Regions from separate parts of the Mucilaginibacter sp. P5_A6 genome, predicted to be linked through region 4. Evidence: riboswitches for the same ligand, from Rfam matches in the RefSeq annotation. Region 4 holds a riboswitch; each other region holds the start of a gene.

Region 1 (4,426 bases), on a different contig from region 4:
GTCAACACGGTGATGGAATTTCTCGATATGACCATACAGCATAGTAGCATTTGAGCGCCCTCCCAGTTTATGCCATTCTTCATGGATAGCCAGCCACTGGTCGCCGGTACATTTATCTTTCGAAATCAGTTCACGAACTTCCGGGTGAAAGATCTCGGCGCCGCCGCCCGGTATCGAACCTAAGCCTGCCTCATACATCAGGCGCATGCCCGTTGCGTAGTCTATTTTAGCTTTCTTAAATATATAATGGTATTCAACAGGTGTCAGCGCTTTAATGTGCAGCCCGGGACGATGATCCCTGATTCTGTTAAAAAGTTCCTGGTAAAAAGGCACATCGTATTGCGGCAATACACCGCCTACAATATGAACTTCGGTTACCGGTTCATCATCGTATTTGGTAACCATGTTAAACATCTCGTCCATGGTATACTCCCAGCCCTCTGACTTTTGTTTCAGCAGGCGCGAGTATGAACAAAATTTACAATCGTAAACACAAAGATTGGTAGGCTCTATATGGAAATTACGATTGAAATAAGTTTTATCGCCATGGCGTTTTTCGCGGATGTAGTTGGCCAAAACGCCCAGGTAACCCAGGTCGCCCTGTTCATATAATGTAACACCTTCATCAAAGGTTATCCGTTCGCTGCGTTGTACTTTCCCGGCAATGTGCTTTAAATCAGCAGGCAGATCCGGATTTTGTAATAATAACTGTAAATTATTTTCAGCCTCCATTAAAAAAACTTTGTACAAATGTACTAAAAAAGCAGAAAGCTCAAGGCGGAAAGCTTAAAGCGCAAGTCATTCTTGACAATCAGATTATGAGCGGAAAGAAGCCTAAGACAGATAGCCATATTTCAAAAAGCTTTATGCCTTGAGCTTTTGGCTTTTAGCTTACAAGGCTGTTATCGTTGTAATGGTAACTCCGTTAAAGCAATCGTCCTGGCAGCCATGAGGCACATAACCACAGTTTGATATTAAACCATTGTTTTTTGCTTCAAATATAATGTCGTTGCTTTTTGCATCAACTTTAAGCCATTCGGTGCGCGCTTTTAAGTATACGCCATCAATGGTAAGGGCGATGCCGGCATCATTAGGATGTGTATTTATAGTAGCGGCATCTTCATGCCAGGTTTTAACTGTGTCGGTTTTGTTAGTACCATCATTGCGTGATTGTATCCGGATGTAATTGCGCGATACAACTTTGCCATTACTAACGCCTGTTTTGATGCTAACACCAAAACCTGTCCACGAGCCAAAACTTGTGGTGTACGAATAGGAATTTTTTGCACTGCTTTTAAAGCTTAACCACGCTTTATAACTGGTATCATATTCGCTTTGTTTGGCAATGTTTTCTTTTTGGCAGCCTGAGGCCGTTAGTACAATGATAATGGTAAGCAGGTACAGGTTTTTCATAGGTGTTTTTTAATAATTACGTGATATTTACGCCTGTCGCTACAGTAAATCACAAATAATCTTATTTACTTTGATTTATACCATATACAAAATGAAAACTGAAACTATAGCCATACACGCGGGTAACCATATTGATGGATCATCAAGAGCTGTGATACAGCCTATTGTTATGTCTACCACGTTTGAGCGTGGTATGGATGGCGACTTTCCGGGAGGGCATATCTATAGCCGGTCATCAAACCCCAACCGCTCGTTACTGGAGAATGTGATAGCCCAATTAGAAGGTGGTGTTGATGCTGCTTCATTTTCATCAGGCAATGCCGCTGGCATGGCCGTATTTCAATCACTTAAACCGGGTACCCATATTATTTGTCCCGATGATATGTATCACGGCCTGCGCAACCAGCTTAAAAACCTGTTTGCCGGTATATTAACTTTCGATTTTATTGATGTTAACGATAGTGAAGTATTATTGCAGCACATTAAGCCCGAAACCGGTGTAATCTGGATAGAAACACCGTCAAATCCGCTGCTCAAAATTACTGATGTTAAAAAGGTGGCAGCTATCGCGAAAGCAAAAAACCTCAAAGTTGTTGTTGACAATACATTCGCAACACCGATATGCCAGCAGCCATTAGCCTTAGGTGCCGATATGGTAATGCATTCGGCAACAAAATACTTTGGCGGGCATAGCGACCTGATGGGCGGAGCGTTAATTACCGCCGAAAAAAGCGATTGGTGGGCAAAAATACGCCAGGTGCAGGAAATGGGTGGTGCTATCCCCTCTCCAACCGACTGCTTTTGGCTGGTGCGCAGCATTAAAACCCTGCCATACCGTGTTAAAGCACATGTAAACAATGCGCAGTTATTAGCTGAATTTCTAGAGTATCACCCCAAAGTAGAAAAGGTTTTATATCCCGGTTTAACATCGCATCCGCAGCATGAAATTGCTAAAGACCAAATGCTTGCCTTTGGTGGAATGCTATCCTTTATAGTTAAGGGCGATGAAAACGATACCCACAACATCATCAACAAGCTAAAAATATTTACCAGGGCAACCAGCCTTGGCGGTGTGGAAAGTTTGATAGAGCACCGTGCAACCATGGAAGGCCCCGATACTAAAACACCGTTTAACTTATTACGGGTATCGGTTGGGCTGGAACATATTGATGATTTAGTGGCCGATTTGGAGCAGGCTTTGAATGGATAAAGGATGAAAAGACGGAGGAGCAAGGACAGAAATGCCATGTGTTCTTGCTCCTTTGCCCAGCAGTCTTTAATCTAAATAAAAATTTAATTTGGTATTTAAATAAATATCCGCTTATCTTTGGAACATTATTTGGTAGCGATACCACTATAGTCGATCAATTCTCCGCATAGTTCGGGTATTGATTTATAAAGAAGCGGCGAGAGATCAGGCTCAATGACCCGCTGGCAACCCTTCAATTTTGAAGAAGGTGCCAATTCCTGTCCCGGCAAATAACACCGGGGAATATAAATTTATAACCATGAAAAGTTTAATTAAAATTACTACAGGCAACATTTTTAATACCCAAAACGGTAACATACAACCTATTAGCTTAAATAGCGGTATTTGTATGTGTTGCTGCTGTTGATGCTTTAATGCGTTTCTTTTTCAATCCCTGAAAATATACGTGTTGTAAAACTGGTAAACAATTTATCAGCTTGCTAAAATCCATTCAAACATCAAAAATTTAATTATAACCTTCAAAAACTTAAAACTATGTCTGCCTTAAAATTCGAAACCTTACAACTACACGCTGGCCAGGAAGTTGACCCAACTACAGGTGCGCGCGCCGTACCGCTTTACCAAACTACATCTTACGTATTTAAAAGCGCCGAGCATGGTGCAAACCTGTTCGCCTTAAAGGAGTTTGGCAACATTTATACCCGATTAATGAACCCCACTACCGATGTGTTTGAAAAACGTATAGCGGCTTTAGAGGGTGGTATTGCAGGATTAGCTACGGCATCGGGCCAGGCAGCACAATTCATTGCATTAAATAATATATTACAGGTTGGCGACAACTTTGTTACCTCGCCATTTTTATATGGCGGTACTTATAACCAGTTTAAGGTAGCCTTTAAGCGCTTAGGCATCGAGGCGCGTTTTGCCAAAGATGATACTGCCGAAAGTATTGAAGCCCTCATCGATGGTAAAACCAAAGCCATCTTCCTGGAAACCATAGGTAACCCCGGCTTTACCATTGCCGATTTTGATAAGGTAGGCGCTCTCGCTAAAAAGCACGATCTGCCTTTAATAGTTGATAATACTTTTGGAGCAGGCGGGTATCTGTTTCGCCCGTTGGAGCATGGCGCAAGTGTGGTGGTACAATCAACCACCAAATGGATAGGTGGTCATGGAACCAGCATTGGCGGTGCAATAGTTGATGGCGGTACTTATAACTGGGCCAATGGCAAGTTTCCGCAGTTTACAGAGCCGTCTGAAGGTTACCACGGTTTGGTATTTGCCGATGTATTTGGCATTGGCGGCCCGTTTGGTAACATTCAGTTTATAATACGTGCCCGTGTGGAAGGCCTTAGAGATTTTGGCCCTTCGCAATCACCATTTAATTCATGGTTGAATATCCAGGGATTAGAAACCCTTTCATTGCGTGTACAGCGCCATGTAGATAACACACTGGAGCTTGCCAAATGGCTCGACCAGCATCCCCAGGTAGCAACAGTTAACTATCCGGGACTGGAATCATCGCCCTACCATGAACTGGCTAAAAAATACCTTAAAAATGGTTTTGGAGCGGTGTTATCCTTTGAGATAGACGGTGATAAAGAAGATGCCGGTAAACTAATTGATAATCTTAAACTGGTAAGTCATTTAGCTAATGTTGGCGACGCAAAAACATTGATCATTCAGCCATCGGCAACTACGCATCAGCAGCTTTCTGATGAGGAACAGTTATCGGCAGGTGTAAGGCCTAATTCGTTACGCGTTGCTGTGGGTATTGAGCATATTGATGATATTAAAGCAGAT
Region 2 (4,426 bases), on a different contig from region 4:
TGTTAAGCAGCACCGGCAGGCCTTTGTAGATGTAGGGTTTCCAGCTGGCTTTGTCGGGTACCTGGTCCATCGTTCCCTCAAATACTACGTTCAAGCGTTCCCGCCCCACAGAGCCGAATGCGCCATAGGTATTTACCAGATCCAGCGGGTCGAAGGAGGAGTTCATAACCTGCCCCGGGGACAGCAGGTTCATTGCAGGCTGGATGCTCAGGATTGCAATTAAGCCGGCAACTACCCAGGAGGTGATGAGCATAGGTTTGGATTCTTCGGCGCCCCCGGCCGCAGCTTCCGCCTTACGAACCAGTGTGCGGGGAAGAACCCTGGCCCAGAAGCTGTCGTCCAAACAGGCCAAAGCCGGAATAATGGTAAGCCAGTTTAAAAAAGAAAGATTGCCGCTGAGTATAATGCTAACCTGGAATAACACGATCACCGCCCCCGCAACATGACGCACAACCTTTGGCCCGAATACGAACCATGGTGCTATCAGCTCGCCAAGCCAATTGAACCAGATGCCGGTCTTGAGCATTATCCGCGGCAGAAAATGAAACCACCGGCTCAGCGGCCCGGGAATAGGCTGTGTTTCGAAATGGTAGTAAAGGGCAGTGCCGTTACGCCATATTTCATCCCCGCGGTATTTGATCAACCCCGAACCCAGCATAATGCGGAAGGTGAGCCAGCGAAATAAAATGATAATGGGCAGGGGAGGCGCATACCGCGGAAACGGGCGCAGGCTGAGGAGCGGGCAGAGGAAGATAGCCAGAAAGCCGGTTTCGTTAAGCTGGATCTCCCAGCCGTATCCATACCAATCCTGCCCCAGGTGAACAAACGACATGTACAGAAACCAGAGTACCGCAAGCAGCGGCGCATTGGCGTAGCCCGCCACTACTACGCATGACAGCACAAACCCGATCCAGGCGGCAGTTAAAAGCGCGGCATCAGAATGCCAGAGCCAGAAGATCGACGGCAGCCGCACAAACCCCGCCCCCGCCGAGCCCAGGGCGGCGCTCACCTGCTTCAGGTAAATTTCCAGGGGAAGGAGCCCATGAGAACCGATCAAAGGTACTACCTGGTTGATGGCCACCAGGAAGGCAACAGCATACACCACCCCCAGCAGCCGGAGGATGACAAAGCGCGTAAGCCAGTAGCTGGGAGGGGCGCCCGGCATCCGAAAAACGCCGCCGGATCCGCTGTCTATTTTGTTTCCCGTTTCCAATTCTATTTACTTAGTTGCTTTTTGCACATTCCTCAATAATAGTACAACATTCCTCAATAATAGTACATTAATAGTAGTATATAGTTTGTTAAAATTTATCCTAAAATCTAATAATTATCGCGGAGTCCGAATGGTGGTTGAAAGGAGCTTAAAAGGAGCGTGGCAGGTTCATAACGCGGCCTCCGGAGGGATTTAATAAGGTATTGAAGGGACGCAAAATACCGAGATACTACAGGCTGGTGCCAGTGTTGCAAATAAATGACAATTAAATTATACAATGTCTATGTATTTAGTAGAATATATTCTACATTTGCAGGCGAAATAAGTTCTTTAATTTAATTATCAAGAAAGACTGAGGGAAAGGCCCGATGATGTCTTAGCAACCTGTAAGCCCATTGTTATAAAGGTGCTAATTCCTGTCCGCCGTAAAAAGCGGAAAAGATAATATCCGCAAATTATTGCGCAGCTTATGGCTGATCGTTGTGCCTTTCTCTCCAAAATTTCCTGTTTAATTAAATTTCTGAAAATTTCTGCCTGCATAAAATAGGCATTAAAATTTACAACTATGAATATTAAACATTTACTAATTACCTGCTCGTTTTTAATAAGCGCACTGTTTGCCGGCGCACAAACGGCAAAACCAGCCGATAGTGCATCTGTTGACCGTGGCTATATTGTAAAAGTTGGCGACCAGGCCCCTGCCGATTTTGAGCTTGTATTGGCCGATGGCAGCAAAACGTCCTTAAAAGAGTTGCGTGGCAAAGTGGTTATCCTGCAGTTTACCGCCAGCTGGTGCAGTGTATGCCGCCAGGAAATGCCTCGTCTTGAAAAGGAAGTATGGCAAGCCTACAAAGGCAATGGTCTGATCCTGATAGGGGTAGACCGCGATGAACCCCTTGAAAAGGTGCAGCACTTTCAACAGGAAATGAAGATCAGCTATCCATTGGCGCTTGATCCGGGGGCTAATATTTTCGGTCGTTTTGCCAATAAAAAAAGCGGGGTAACCCGTAATGTAGTTATCGATAAAGATGGGAAGATTGTTTACCTCACCCGTTTGTATGATACACAGGAATTTGCATCGATGCTAAAAGCAGTAGATGCGCTGGTTAACAATAAAACTGCATCTGTAAACTAAATAAAGGCTTAAAGCTAAATAATGATTTTAACTCCGTATTTAAACTGACCCTGTTACCATCTATATATCAAATTGTTATGAAAACAACAAGAACACCTTTCCAAAACGTACTCCCTGCCAGCAAATTGGTATCATTTTCCTCCGCCTCTGTTTACCTGTATATGCAGTGTATGCGTTGTTGCTGTTAACTTAATGGCAACGGTTATTAGCCCCATGCCTGCTGCAGCTGGCTGCCTTTGCTTATAACCAACACAATCAATAATGAATTTACCGGCACTATAAAGTATCCAGCGGGGATTGTTTTGCCCAAAAAAAGCTGTTGACTGGCTTTGCTGTGCCGGCAACAAAAACTAATTAATCATTAACCATCATGTTAAAAAATTACAGATTTTTACTGGCAATCCTATTGCCCTTTTTTCTCATCCAAACGGTTGCGGCGCAATCTGTTAAAATAAGCGGGGTGGTAACCGCAAAATCCGATGGCCTGCCATTGCCTGGCGTTAATATCTCTGTTAAGGGTAGCACAACCGGTGCTCAAACCAATGCTGATGGCAAGTTCAACATCTCAGCGAATGTTAACGATGTATTGAAGATTACCTATATAGGTTTTGCAACACAGGAGATAACGGTAAGGCAAAATGAAACCAATTTACAGATCATATTACAGGATGCTCCTAATTCACTTAACGAGGTAGTAATCACGGCGCTTAATATTTCTAAAGACAAGAAATCACTGGGCTATTCTGTTCAGGGATTAAAATCAAAGGACATCTCTGAGGCCAAGGAGACCAACCTGGTAAACGCGCTGGCAGGTAAAATTGCAGGTGTACAGGTTACCAACAGCCAGGGTGATATGGGATCATCCCGCATTATAATTCGTGGCGAAACCTCTATAGCCGGTAACAATCAGCCATTATTTGTGGTAGATGGTACTATTGTAGATAACTCCCAGTTCCTGGGTACAAATGGTTCAAGGGATTTTGCCAATGCCATAGCCGATCTTAACTCCGAAGATATTGAATCTGTAAGCGTACTCAAGGGTCCAAACGCGGCGGCGCTTTATGGATACCGGGCTGCTGCCGGTGTTATCCTTATTAAAACCAAAACTGGTAAAAGTTCAAAAGGATTAGGTATCACTATTAATTCAAATACAAGTTTCTCCAATCTGCAGGTTTTGCCCGATTACCAAAATCAGTATGGTCAGGGTTCAAACGGTAAGTTCAGCTATGTGGATGGTAAAGGCGGTGGCGTAAATGATGGTGTCGACGAAAGCTGGGGTCCGGCTCTTGACGGTTCACTTATACCACAGTTTTATTCAAATGGGCAGGCTGTGCCATTTGTGGCGCATCCCAATAATGTAAAGGATTTTTTTAAAACAGGTGTAACCCTTAATAATGGAGTAGCGCTATCCGGGAGTAGCGATAAGGCTGATTACCGTCTATCCTACAACAACCTGCATCAAACGGGTGTTATTCCAAATACGTCACAGGGCAGAAATTCGTTTTTACTGAACTCTACCTTCAGGCTTAGCCCTAAATTAACAATAACTACCATTGCCAATTACATCAAAGATGATGCAGATAACCTGCCTGGGGCAGGTGGCAGAAGAGCTACCAGTACTATGCTGCAATTCACCTGGTTTGGCCGCCAGGTTGATATTAATCAATTGAAAAACTATAAGGATGCCAATGGCAATACTTTTAACTGGAACAACAGCTATTATAGTAATCCATACTGGCTGGCTTATGAAAACACCGTTGGCCAGCACAAAAACCGCATTATAGGTAGTGTTGAGTTAAACTATAAGATCATCGAAGGTTTATCGGCCAATTTCCGTACCGGGACCGATTATTATAACGACCGTCGTAAAATAAAAGTAGCCTATGGTACCAATGGTACACCATTTGGTTCGTACGAGGAAGATGCCTATAGCGTAAACGAAACCAATACCGAAGCCCGCCTGCAATACACCAAAAAGCTCAGTAATGATTTCTCATTAGATGTATTGGGCGGTGGTAATATCAGCACCATAGTAAATGAGCAAAACGACCAGGTGGCACCCAAGTTGGCAGTCGCTG
Region 3 (4,426 bases), on a different contig from region 4:
CAGCTCCTCGAAAAAACGACAAACAAAACTCATAAAACTTATGCATTTATTTTAAATGCCAACAATAGCATTAAACGCCTGGAAAGATTAATAGAGGATTTATTAGATGTTACCAGGATCAACTCCGGGCAAATAGATTTGAATATATCAGAATTTAGTTTTTCAGATGCACTTGCTAATAGTATATCCAGCGTACAACAAATCTCTAATAAACATGAAATCCTGCTTGAAAACTCAATTGATATACACTACACAGGTGATCAATTTAAGATAGAACAGGTTTTGATTAATCTTCTTAATAACGCGATAAAATATTCTCCTGATGCAAATAAAGTAATTGTAAAGGCGAAAGTAGCTTTGGGGCACATTGTAATAAATGTGGAGGATTTTGGAATAGGCATCGCAAAAGAGGACATAGGTCAATTATTTCAGCGCTTTTACCGGGTAAGTAAAACATCAATGCTTTACCAGGGCGTTGGCCTTGGACTTTATATCGCATCCGAGATCATCAAAAAACATAATGGAAATTTTACAATAGAAAGTGAACCAGGAAAAGGAAGCATCTTTGGCTTTAGCTTACCCTTAAATCCTGTAATGTGTAATTGATACTAATCTGTTTAAGGTTGATTCAAGATTTTACATTCACGATGTCTTTCCATTCTAATCCAATAGAATTTATATTCAGCAATTGATAATCAGATGCAATGTGCATTATATAATTGTCAGCCAATGCAATAGCCCGATAATGCCATAAGGTTTTTTCCAATAGCGATTTCCCATCTTTAAGTAAAATGTTATTCAGCGGAATACTAAGCCCTTTCCCATCTGCTTTAATTATAGCCTCTTTGGCTGTCCAGTAAGTATAAAATGAGTGATAAATATTTTCAGAGTTAATAATGGCGTTCCATTCCTCTTCAAGAAACTGATTTTTAAATTCACCGACAGAAACCTCCTTAACCTCCTCTATATCAACACCAATCCTACCAATTGTAGAAAATGCACAAACAACGTAATTAACCGAATGGGAGATATTAAAATCTAAAACACCTTCGATGTAGGGTCTGCCATAATTTGTATATTTTAATTTTGACAGATTGGAATCTAAATTGAAATCATCCAATCCTTTTTTCAATAGAGCTTTGCCCAGAAGAGATGCCTGAGCATCCTGCCATCTGCTAAATCTTAAAATTTTGCTTTTTATATCTAAAGGAAATGAATTGAGATAATTTAAAAAATCAACGTTGGGCAATGGGGATTCATTGCTTATAAAATAAATTTTAACCATTGATACCGTGTCTCAAATTAATTATAAATATCAACATATTGGCAATATTTGTCCATCTTTCCCAGGAATTCTTACAAATGTTTATTTTATTAAAAAAGTTAACACGAGCGTGGTTTTGCTACAAAGAATGTTCTGAAATATTTGATACCTTTTACTGGGTGCCTCTTAAACGGGACGGGAACCTGTTCCAGCCAATCATTTGTCGCTATTCATTATCACCAGTAGTTCTTTTTGCAGCAAGCGGGTATTGCTTATCAATCTTGTTAAGCACAACATATATCGAATCATTCTTACGGTCTACTCCTTTTATAATAAATCTGCCGGGGAATGGTACAGTATAGTTAAGCACAATTTTCTCCGTTGTATCGGACCGGTTTTTCAGTGTAATAACATGCTTAACCGTATCTGCCTCATATCCGTAAAATAGCCTGCCAACGTTACCATAATATTCGGTAGTGCGGATTTTGTTTTGCGTGTTTAGTTGAAACTGCTTAGCTACCCTGATGCTGATGGTATTAAACTTTTCAAATATTACGTTCTGCCAGCATACGGTATCGTCGGGCGCACAGGACGAAAGCCTGTTATTAAGCCTAAACTCGCTTACGTTATAAAAACCGATAAAATGTTGCACGCCGTTATCAAGCGGCAGCTTAAAGGTTTTCCCGGCCGCGTAAAGGCGGCCATAGTGATATCCGCGATAAAACAGGAATACAAAAATAAAACCTGTTTTTGATACAATACCGGCAGTTCGTTTCCATTGTTTTGAAAAAACGGGTGGTTGGATATAAGCTATCGCGGCCTGTTGATGTCTAATTAAGATAATATAAAATCTGTCGGCGTCCTTAGCCAAGAGTAACAATGACAACAACTACCCGGAAAAGAGCTGTGGAGATATTTATAAACCTGTAGCATCTTATCTCTCTCCCTTTACAGGAGCAGGAATTAGCACCTTTTACAACACAAGGTATTGTATAGGTTGCCAAGACATCATCGGGCCTTTCACTCTGTCTTTCTGGATAAGTAAAAAAGAATGTGATACTGCAAATATATATTAATTCTATAAATTCTATAGATTTAATATATATTATTTCTTATCATTGCGAACAGGTTATTGTAATTTAAAGCAGCACCATAAAATAATTTCTTAATACACTTAGTCTATTATCCAAAATGCCAGATCAAAAATCAAAACAAACAGCTCTTGGCGATGTAGCCGCCAGGCAGTTAGCGGTAGCAACCCGTACCGTTCCACAGTTATCAACCATTACGCCACGCTGGTTAACTCATTTACTCAATTGGATCCCGGTTGAATCTGGCGTATACCGTTTAAACAAAGTTGTAGACGCTAATAATGTAGAAGTTGATTGCTCTTCGCGCGATGAACGTGAACTGCCGTCAACCTTTGTAGACTACGAGGAAAATCCCAGAGAGTATAACCTGAGCGCAGTAAATACGGTATTGGACGTACACACCCGCGTATCCGATCTGTACAGCAAGCCTTACAACCAGATCAGTGAACAACTCCGCCTTACTATCGAAATCGTTAAGGAAAGGCAGGAAAGCGAGCTCATTAACAATCCTGAATATGGGCTACTGAGCAGTATCGCCCCATCACAAAAAATTAAACCCAGGCTGGGCCCTCCCACCCCGGATGACCTGGATGAACTGATCACTAAAGTTTGGAAAGAACCTGGCTTTTTCCTGCTGCATCCGCTGGCTATAGCTGCCTTCGGTCGCGAATGTACCCGACGCGGCGTACCACCGCCTACGATTTCACTGTTCGGGTCGCAGTTTATTACCTGGAGAGGGATCCCGCTTATCCCATCTGATAAACTGCCCATCGTAAATAACAAATCAAAGATCATTCTACTAAGGACAGGCGAAAGCCGCCAGGGTGTTGTTGGCTTGTTCCAACCTGGTCTACCGGGCGAGCAGTCACCGGGTTTATCTGTACGCTTTATGGGTATCAATAATAAAGCTATTGCCTCATACCTGGTTTCGCTTTATTGTTCTTTAGCCGTATTGGTTGATGATGCTATTGCAGTTTTAGAGGATGTTGATTTAGGCAATTACCATGAGTACAAATATTAATCCGGATAACTTACCCAACCTGCAGGAACTGGAGCAACTGGCCAACCAGTTCTTTAAATCGGGACCAGGCGGCTTTGTAAACCAATTGCCCGTTCAACGGGCTTCTGAACCTTTTTTATTACCGGGCAATATAGCCGATGCAGGCTCATTTACCTCATTGCAGCAGGTAAATACTCCCGTACAATCCATTCCTTCAAGTACAATCGGGGGTGGTGGTATTTCGCCATCTGCCATTAACCAGAATAATGCTATTAACCTAAAAGATCCGCAAACCAGCTTTGCGGATCCTAATTTAAGCAATCATCCTAATCCGTCGGCGCCTTTTCCTGGTAGTACCTCCACTGCGTTTGGAGAGCAATTGCCTGCGCAACCTGGTTTTAGTTACAACTCTTACCTGGTGAAAACTGATCTTATACCTGATGTACCTTTAAAGCAAAGCTTCCCGGTTGAGCAGTTATCACCTGTTCCTGAAAGCCTGTTCCAGCTGCCATACCAGCAGGACCAGGCTTTTGATATCGATCTGAAGAAAATATTGAGCAACATTAATACATCGGGTCCTTCAAACACTTTATCATTTGCCGGTGCACCTGCAGCCACCGAAATTCCCTTTTATTTTTTATCAGTTAAGCATGGATTACCTGCGGTAAAATCAGATCAGGAAAAAGTTAAGCAGGCAGGCATCAGCAATATTATCAGTTCTCCGTTTGATGTAAACCTGGTAAGGCGTGATTTTCCCATATTGCAGGAACAGGTGAATGGTAAATCGCTCATATGGCTGGACAATGCGGCTACTACCCAAAAGCCAAAACAGGTAATTGACCGCATCAGCTACTTTTATGAGCACGAAAACTCCAACATCCACCGCGCAGCGCATGAACTGGCGGCAAGAGCCACCGATGCTTATGAAGGGGCACGCAAAAAGGTACAAACCTTTTTAAATGCCGGCTCCATAAACGAGATCATCTTTGTACGCGGTGCAACCGAAGCCATTAACCTGGTAGCCAAAAGTTGGGGCGAGCAAAACCTGCACGCGGATGACGAGATTATTGT
Region 4 (4,426 bases):
TGTGGCTTTAGGCCTTTCGGCCTTTTGCGCATTCATGTTTTCTCATAACCAGGCATTATATGAAATGCTCAGAGACCCGGCCACAGGCCGCAATACCGGCTTAGGTACTATTGTTATGTTTGCTCCGCTGGCTTTTGTGCTAATTATTTCATTTGGCTTCAACCGCTTATCTTACGGGGTAGCTGCGTTGCTGTTTATTGCTTTTTCGGCAGTAATGGGCATTAGTTTAAGTTATATCCTTATAATTTATACAGCAAGTTCCGTGCTCGGCGTGTTTATTACCACATCTGTTGTATTTGGCATTATGGCAGTTGCTGGTTATACTACTAAAACGGACCTTACAAATTTCGGTTCAATAATGATTATGGGGCTGGTGGGCATTATCGTTGCATCATTATTTAATATGTTTATGCATAGTACCCAACTGGAATACATTATTAGCTACATTGGTATAGCCGTTTTTGTAGGCTTAACCGCTTATGATGTTCAAAAGCTAAAGCGCATTGGCGCAGGCCTTGAGTATGGCAATGCTTCGGCCGGTAAAATGGCACTTTTAGGGGGCTTAACGCTATACCTTGATTTTATCAACCTTTTCCTGATGATACTGCGTTTATTTGGCAGAAGAAGATAATAACCCCGCAAAACATCTGTTATTAAAAGCTGCCTGCAAAAGGCGGCTTTTTTTGTACACATAAATTTACGCAGCATACAGATTGAAGGGTTAAACAACTATTGCATTTTACCGCTTTATTATGCACCTTTGCATTGCTTATGGAGAAAGACGGAGGGATTAGACCCTGCGATGTCTTAGCAACCTGTGCTTCACAAGGTGCTACATTCTACTCAGCCAGCCATACGGCCCTGGGAAAGATAAGCGAAAGTCAATATAACACCCGACTTTTCGATGTAAGCTTTTTTAAGTATCAAGTAGTTAGTATCAGGTATCAAGACATTTTTGTTTTGTGCTATGGCCTAATTTAAAAATCAAGCACCGGAATTTCCCGTACTTGATACTTGATACTCGCTACTTGATACCAAAATGGACATTAGAAAAGAATTAGAAAAACGAATCCTTATAATTGACGGGGCTATGGGTACCATGATACAGCGGTACCAGCTTGCCGAGCGGGATTTTCGTGGGGAGAGGTTTAAAGATCATATCAGCGATCTTCAGGGAAATAATGACCTGCTGAACATCACACGCCCAGATATCATAAAGGCAATTCATGCCGAATATTTGGATGCCGGCGCGGATATCATCGAGACCAATACCTTTAGTACGCAAATAATTTCGCTTGCCGATTATAAGCTGGAAGAACTGGCTTATGAGCTGAGCTACGAGGGCGCTCGCCTTGCCCGCGAAGTAGCCAACGAATACACTAAAAAAAATCCATCAAAACCGCGTTTTGTTGCCGGTGCTGTTGGACCAACTAACCGTACCGCGTCCTTATCGCCCGATGTTAACGATCCGGGTTATCGTGCTGTTACTTTTGATGACCTGGCTAACGCGTATTACGACCAGGTTCGAGGTTTGGTTGATGGGGGATCGGACCTGTTATTGGTTGAAACCATATTTGATACCCTTAACGCCAAAGCCGCGTTGTTTGCAATAAATCGTTATGCAAATGAATCGGGTAAGCATTTGCCAGTTATGATCTCGGGGACTATAACCGATGCGTCAGGTCGTACTTTATCGGGGCAAACTGTTGAAGCTTTCTGGAACTCGATACGCCATGCCAACCTGCTTTCGGTGGGGTTAAACTGCGCTTTGGGTGCTAAAGAAATGCGTCCGCACCTGGCCGAGCTTTCTGAAAAAGCTGACGTATTTATTTCGGCCTATCCCAATGCGGGCTTGCCAAATGAGTTTGGCCAGTATGACGAAACCGCGCATGAAACAGCGCACCAGCTTGATGATTTTATTAAAGCCGGGCTGGTTAATATTGTGGGGGGCTGTTGTGGCACCACGCCAGAGCATATTAAGTGTATTGCCGAACGAGCTGCAAAATATCCACCAAGAAGAATTCCTGAAGTTGAACCCGATTTGCGCCTGAGTGGTTTAGAAGCAGTTACCATAAAGCCCGAAAGTATTTTTGTGAATGTGGGCGAACGTACCAATATCACAGGGTCGCCAAAGTTCTCGAAACTTATTTTAGCCGAGGATTATGAAGCCGCATTAGCCGTTGCCTTGCAACAGGTGGAGGGTGGTGCCCAGGTAATCGATATCAATATGGATGAGGGTATGATTGATTCGGAAGCGGTAATGGTAAAATTCCTGAACCTGGTGGCCTCCGAACCTGATATTGCCAAACTGCCTATCATGATCGATTCATCCAAATGGACGGTTATCGAAGCTGGGTTAAAATGCATCCAGGGTAAGGGTATTGTAAACTCTATCTCCCTAAAAGAAGGCGAAGAAAAGTTTATTGAATATGCCCGCAAAATATTAAGCTATGGCGCTGCCACAGTAGTGATGGCCTTTGACGAAACCGGGCAGGCCGATTCATTACAGCGCCGTACCGAGATTTGTAAACGCTCCTATGATATATTGGTTAACGTGGTTGGTTTCCCTCCGCAGGATATTATTTTCGACCCTAATATATTAACTGTTGCAACCGGCCTGGAAGAACACAATAACTACGCGGTTGATTTTATTGAAGCCACGCGTTGGATTAAACAGAACCTTCCACACGCCAAAGTAAGCGGTGGGGTTAGTAATATTTCCTTCTCGTTTAGAGGAAACAATGTAGTGCGCGAGGCAATGCACTCGGCATTCCTGTACCATGCCATTAAAGCAGGTATGGATATGGGAATTGTGAATGCGGGGATGCTGGAAGTTTATGAAGAAATAGATAAAACCCTGCTCGAACTGGTAGAAGATGTATTACTTAATCGCAGAGATGATTCCACCGAGCGCCTGGTAGAATATGCCGATACCATTAAAAGCAAAGGTAAAGAGGTAGTGCGCGATGAAGAATGGCGCAAGGGAACTGTACAGGAGCGTTTATCGCACGCGCTTGTGAAGGGCATTATTGAGTACCTGGATAATGATGTGGAAGAAGCGCGCCTGGCTTATGATAAACCTTTGGAGGTTATTGAGGGCCCATTGATGGATGGCATGAACATAGTAGGCGATTTGTTTGGCGCCGGCAAAATGTTTTTGCCACAGGTGGTAAAATCAGCCCGGGTAATGAAAAAGGCGGTGGCTTACCTACTGCCATTTATCGAGCTTGAAAAACAAAGGGTTATTGATGCCGGAGAAGACTCCAGCGGCAGCCGTGCCAATGCCGGTAAAATATTGATGGCCACCGTAAAGGGCGATGTGCACGATATTGGTAAAAATATAGTAGGCGTAGTTTTGGCCTGTAACAACTTCGAGGTAATTGACCTGGGCGTAATGGTACCGGCACAAAGGATCATCGAGGAAGCAAAAAAACAAAACGTAGACATTATCGGCCTGAGCGGACTGATCACCCCTTCATTGGATGAAATGGTGCATTTTGCCAAGGAAATGGAACGTGAAGGTTTTACTATTCCGCTCATCATAGGCGGGGCTACCACCTCGCGCATCCATGCGGCAGTTAAGGTTGATCCTCATTACTCGGGTGCTGCCATCCACGTATTGGATGCATCACGTAGCGTTACCGTTTGCAGTAGCCTGATGAATCGCGAGGGCAGAGATGCTTATATCCGAAACATTAAGGAAGAATATGCCAAATCGCGCGAAGCGCATTTGAATAAAAAGTCGGATAAACGTTTTGTAACTATCGGGCAGGCGAGGCAGGCCCGTTTCCAGATCAGCCTTGACGGTGATGTTGCGCCAAAGCCAACCTTTACCGGCACTAAAGTATTTGAATCGTACCCGCTGGAAGAGCTTGTTCCCTATATTGATTGGACACCGTTTTTCCATACCTGGGAACTACGCGGCAGCTACCCCAAAATATTTGCTGATAAGTTTGTGGGCGATGAAGCTAAAAAGCTTTTTGATGATGCACAGGAGCTGTTAAAGAAAATTGTAGATCAGAAACTATTACACGCCAATGGTGTGATTGGTTTTTGGCCGGCCAATAGTGTTGGTGATGATATTGAACTGTATACAGATGAAAGCCGTACTACTTTATTAACTCGCATCCATACGCTTCGTCAGCAGGCCGAAAAGGTTAAAGGCGATCCTTACTATGCTCTGTCAGATTTTATCGCACCAAAAGAGAGCGGTGTGCCCGATTATTTTGGAGGATTTGCCGTGACTACGGGTATAGGCTGCGATGAACTGGTAGCAGAATTTGAAGCCGACCATGACGATTACAACAGCATTATGGCCAAAGCACTTGCAGACCGCCTTGCCGAAGCCTTTGCCGAGAAAATGCATGAGCTGGTGCGCAAGGAATATTGGGGTTACAGCAAAGGCGAGCAACTAAGTGCCGACGAA

The links. A riboswitch is a leader RNA that binds a small molecule or an ion and turns the genes downstream of it on or off. The one in region 4 is predicted to bind S-adenosylmethionine.
Region 1: it holds a riboswitch for S-adenosylmethionine, as region 4 does, so the genes downstream of both, AC1DO4_RS18950 (O-acetylhomoserine aminocarboxypropyltransferase/cysteine synthase family protein) here and metH (methionine synthase) in region 4, are expected to answer to the same signal.
Region 2: it holds a riboswitch for S-adenosylmethionine, as region 4 does, so the genes downstream of both, AC1DO4_RS14405 (TlpA family protein disulfide reductase) here and metH (methionine synthase) in region 4, are expected to answer to the same signal.
Region 3: it holds a riboswitch for S-adenosylmethionine, as region 4 does, so the genes downstream of both, AC1DO4_RS08070 (hypothetical protein) here and metH (methionine synthase) in region 4, are expected to answer to the same signal.

The regions. Positions count from the first base shown of each region.
Region 1 is NZ_JBFUKZ010000019.1:51,441-55,866, forward strand. It holds gene mqnE (aminofutalosine synthase MqnE) at 1-732, opposite strand, end outside; gene AC1DO4_RS18940 (hypothetical protein) at 892-1,413, opposite strand; gene AC1DO4_RS18945 (trans-sulfuration enzyme family protein) at 1,505-2,623, shown strand; SAM riboswitch class I at 2,804-2,914, shown strand; gene AC1DO4_RS18950 (O-acetylhomoserine aminocarboxypropyltransferase/cysteine synthase family protein) at 3,158-4,426, shown strand, end outside.
Region 2 is NZ_JBFUKZ010000012.1:51,910-56,335, forward strand. It holds gene AC1DO4_RS14395 (lipase maturation factor family protein) at 1-973, opposite strand, end outside; gene AC1DO4_RS14400 (hypothetical protein) at 1,043-1,252, shown strand; SAM riboswitch class I at 1,550-1,661, shown strand; gene AC1DO4_RS14405 (TlpA family protein disulfide reductase) at 1,779-2,348, shown strand; gene AC1DO4_RS14410 (hypothetical protein) at 2,480-2,692, opposite strand; gene AC1DO4_RS14415 (SusC/RagA family TonB-linked outer membrane protein) at 2,719-4,426, shown strand, end outside.
Region 3 is NZ_JBFUKZ010000006.1:59,101-63,526, forward strand. It holds gene AC1DO4_RS08060 (sensor histidine kinase) at 1-606, shown strand, start outside; gene AC1DO4_RS08065 (4'-phosphopantetheinyl transferase family protein) at 629-1,285, opposite strand; gene AC1DO4_RS08070 (hypothetical protein) at 1,491-2,135, opposite strand; SAM riboswitch class I at 2,196-2,308, opposite strand; gene AC1DO4_RS08075 (family 2A encapsulin nanocompartment shell protein) at 2,456-3,376, shown strand; gene AC1DO4_RS08080 (family 2A encapsulin nanocompartment cargo protein cysteine desulfurase) at 3,360-4,426, shown strand, end outside.
Region 4 is NZ_JBFUKZ010000002.1:371,056-375,481, reverse strand. It holds gene AC1DO4_RS03635 (Bax inhibitor-1/YccA family protein) at 1-631, shown strand, start outside; SAM riboswitch class I at 767-877, shown strand; gene metH (methionine synthase) at 1,040-4,426, shown strand, end outside.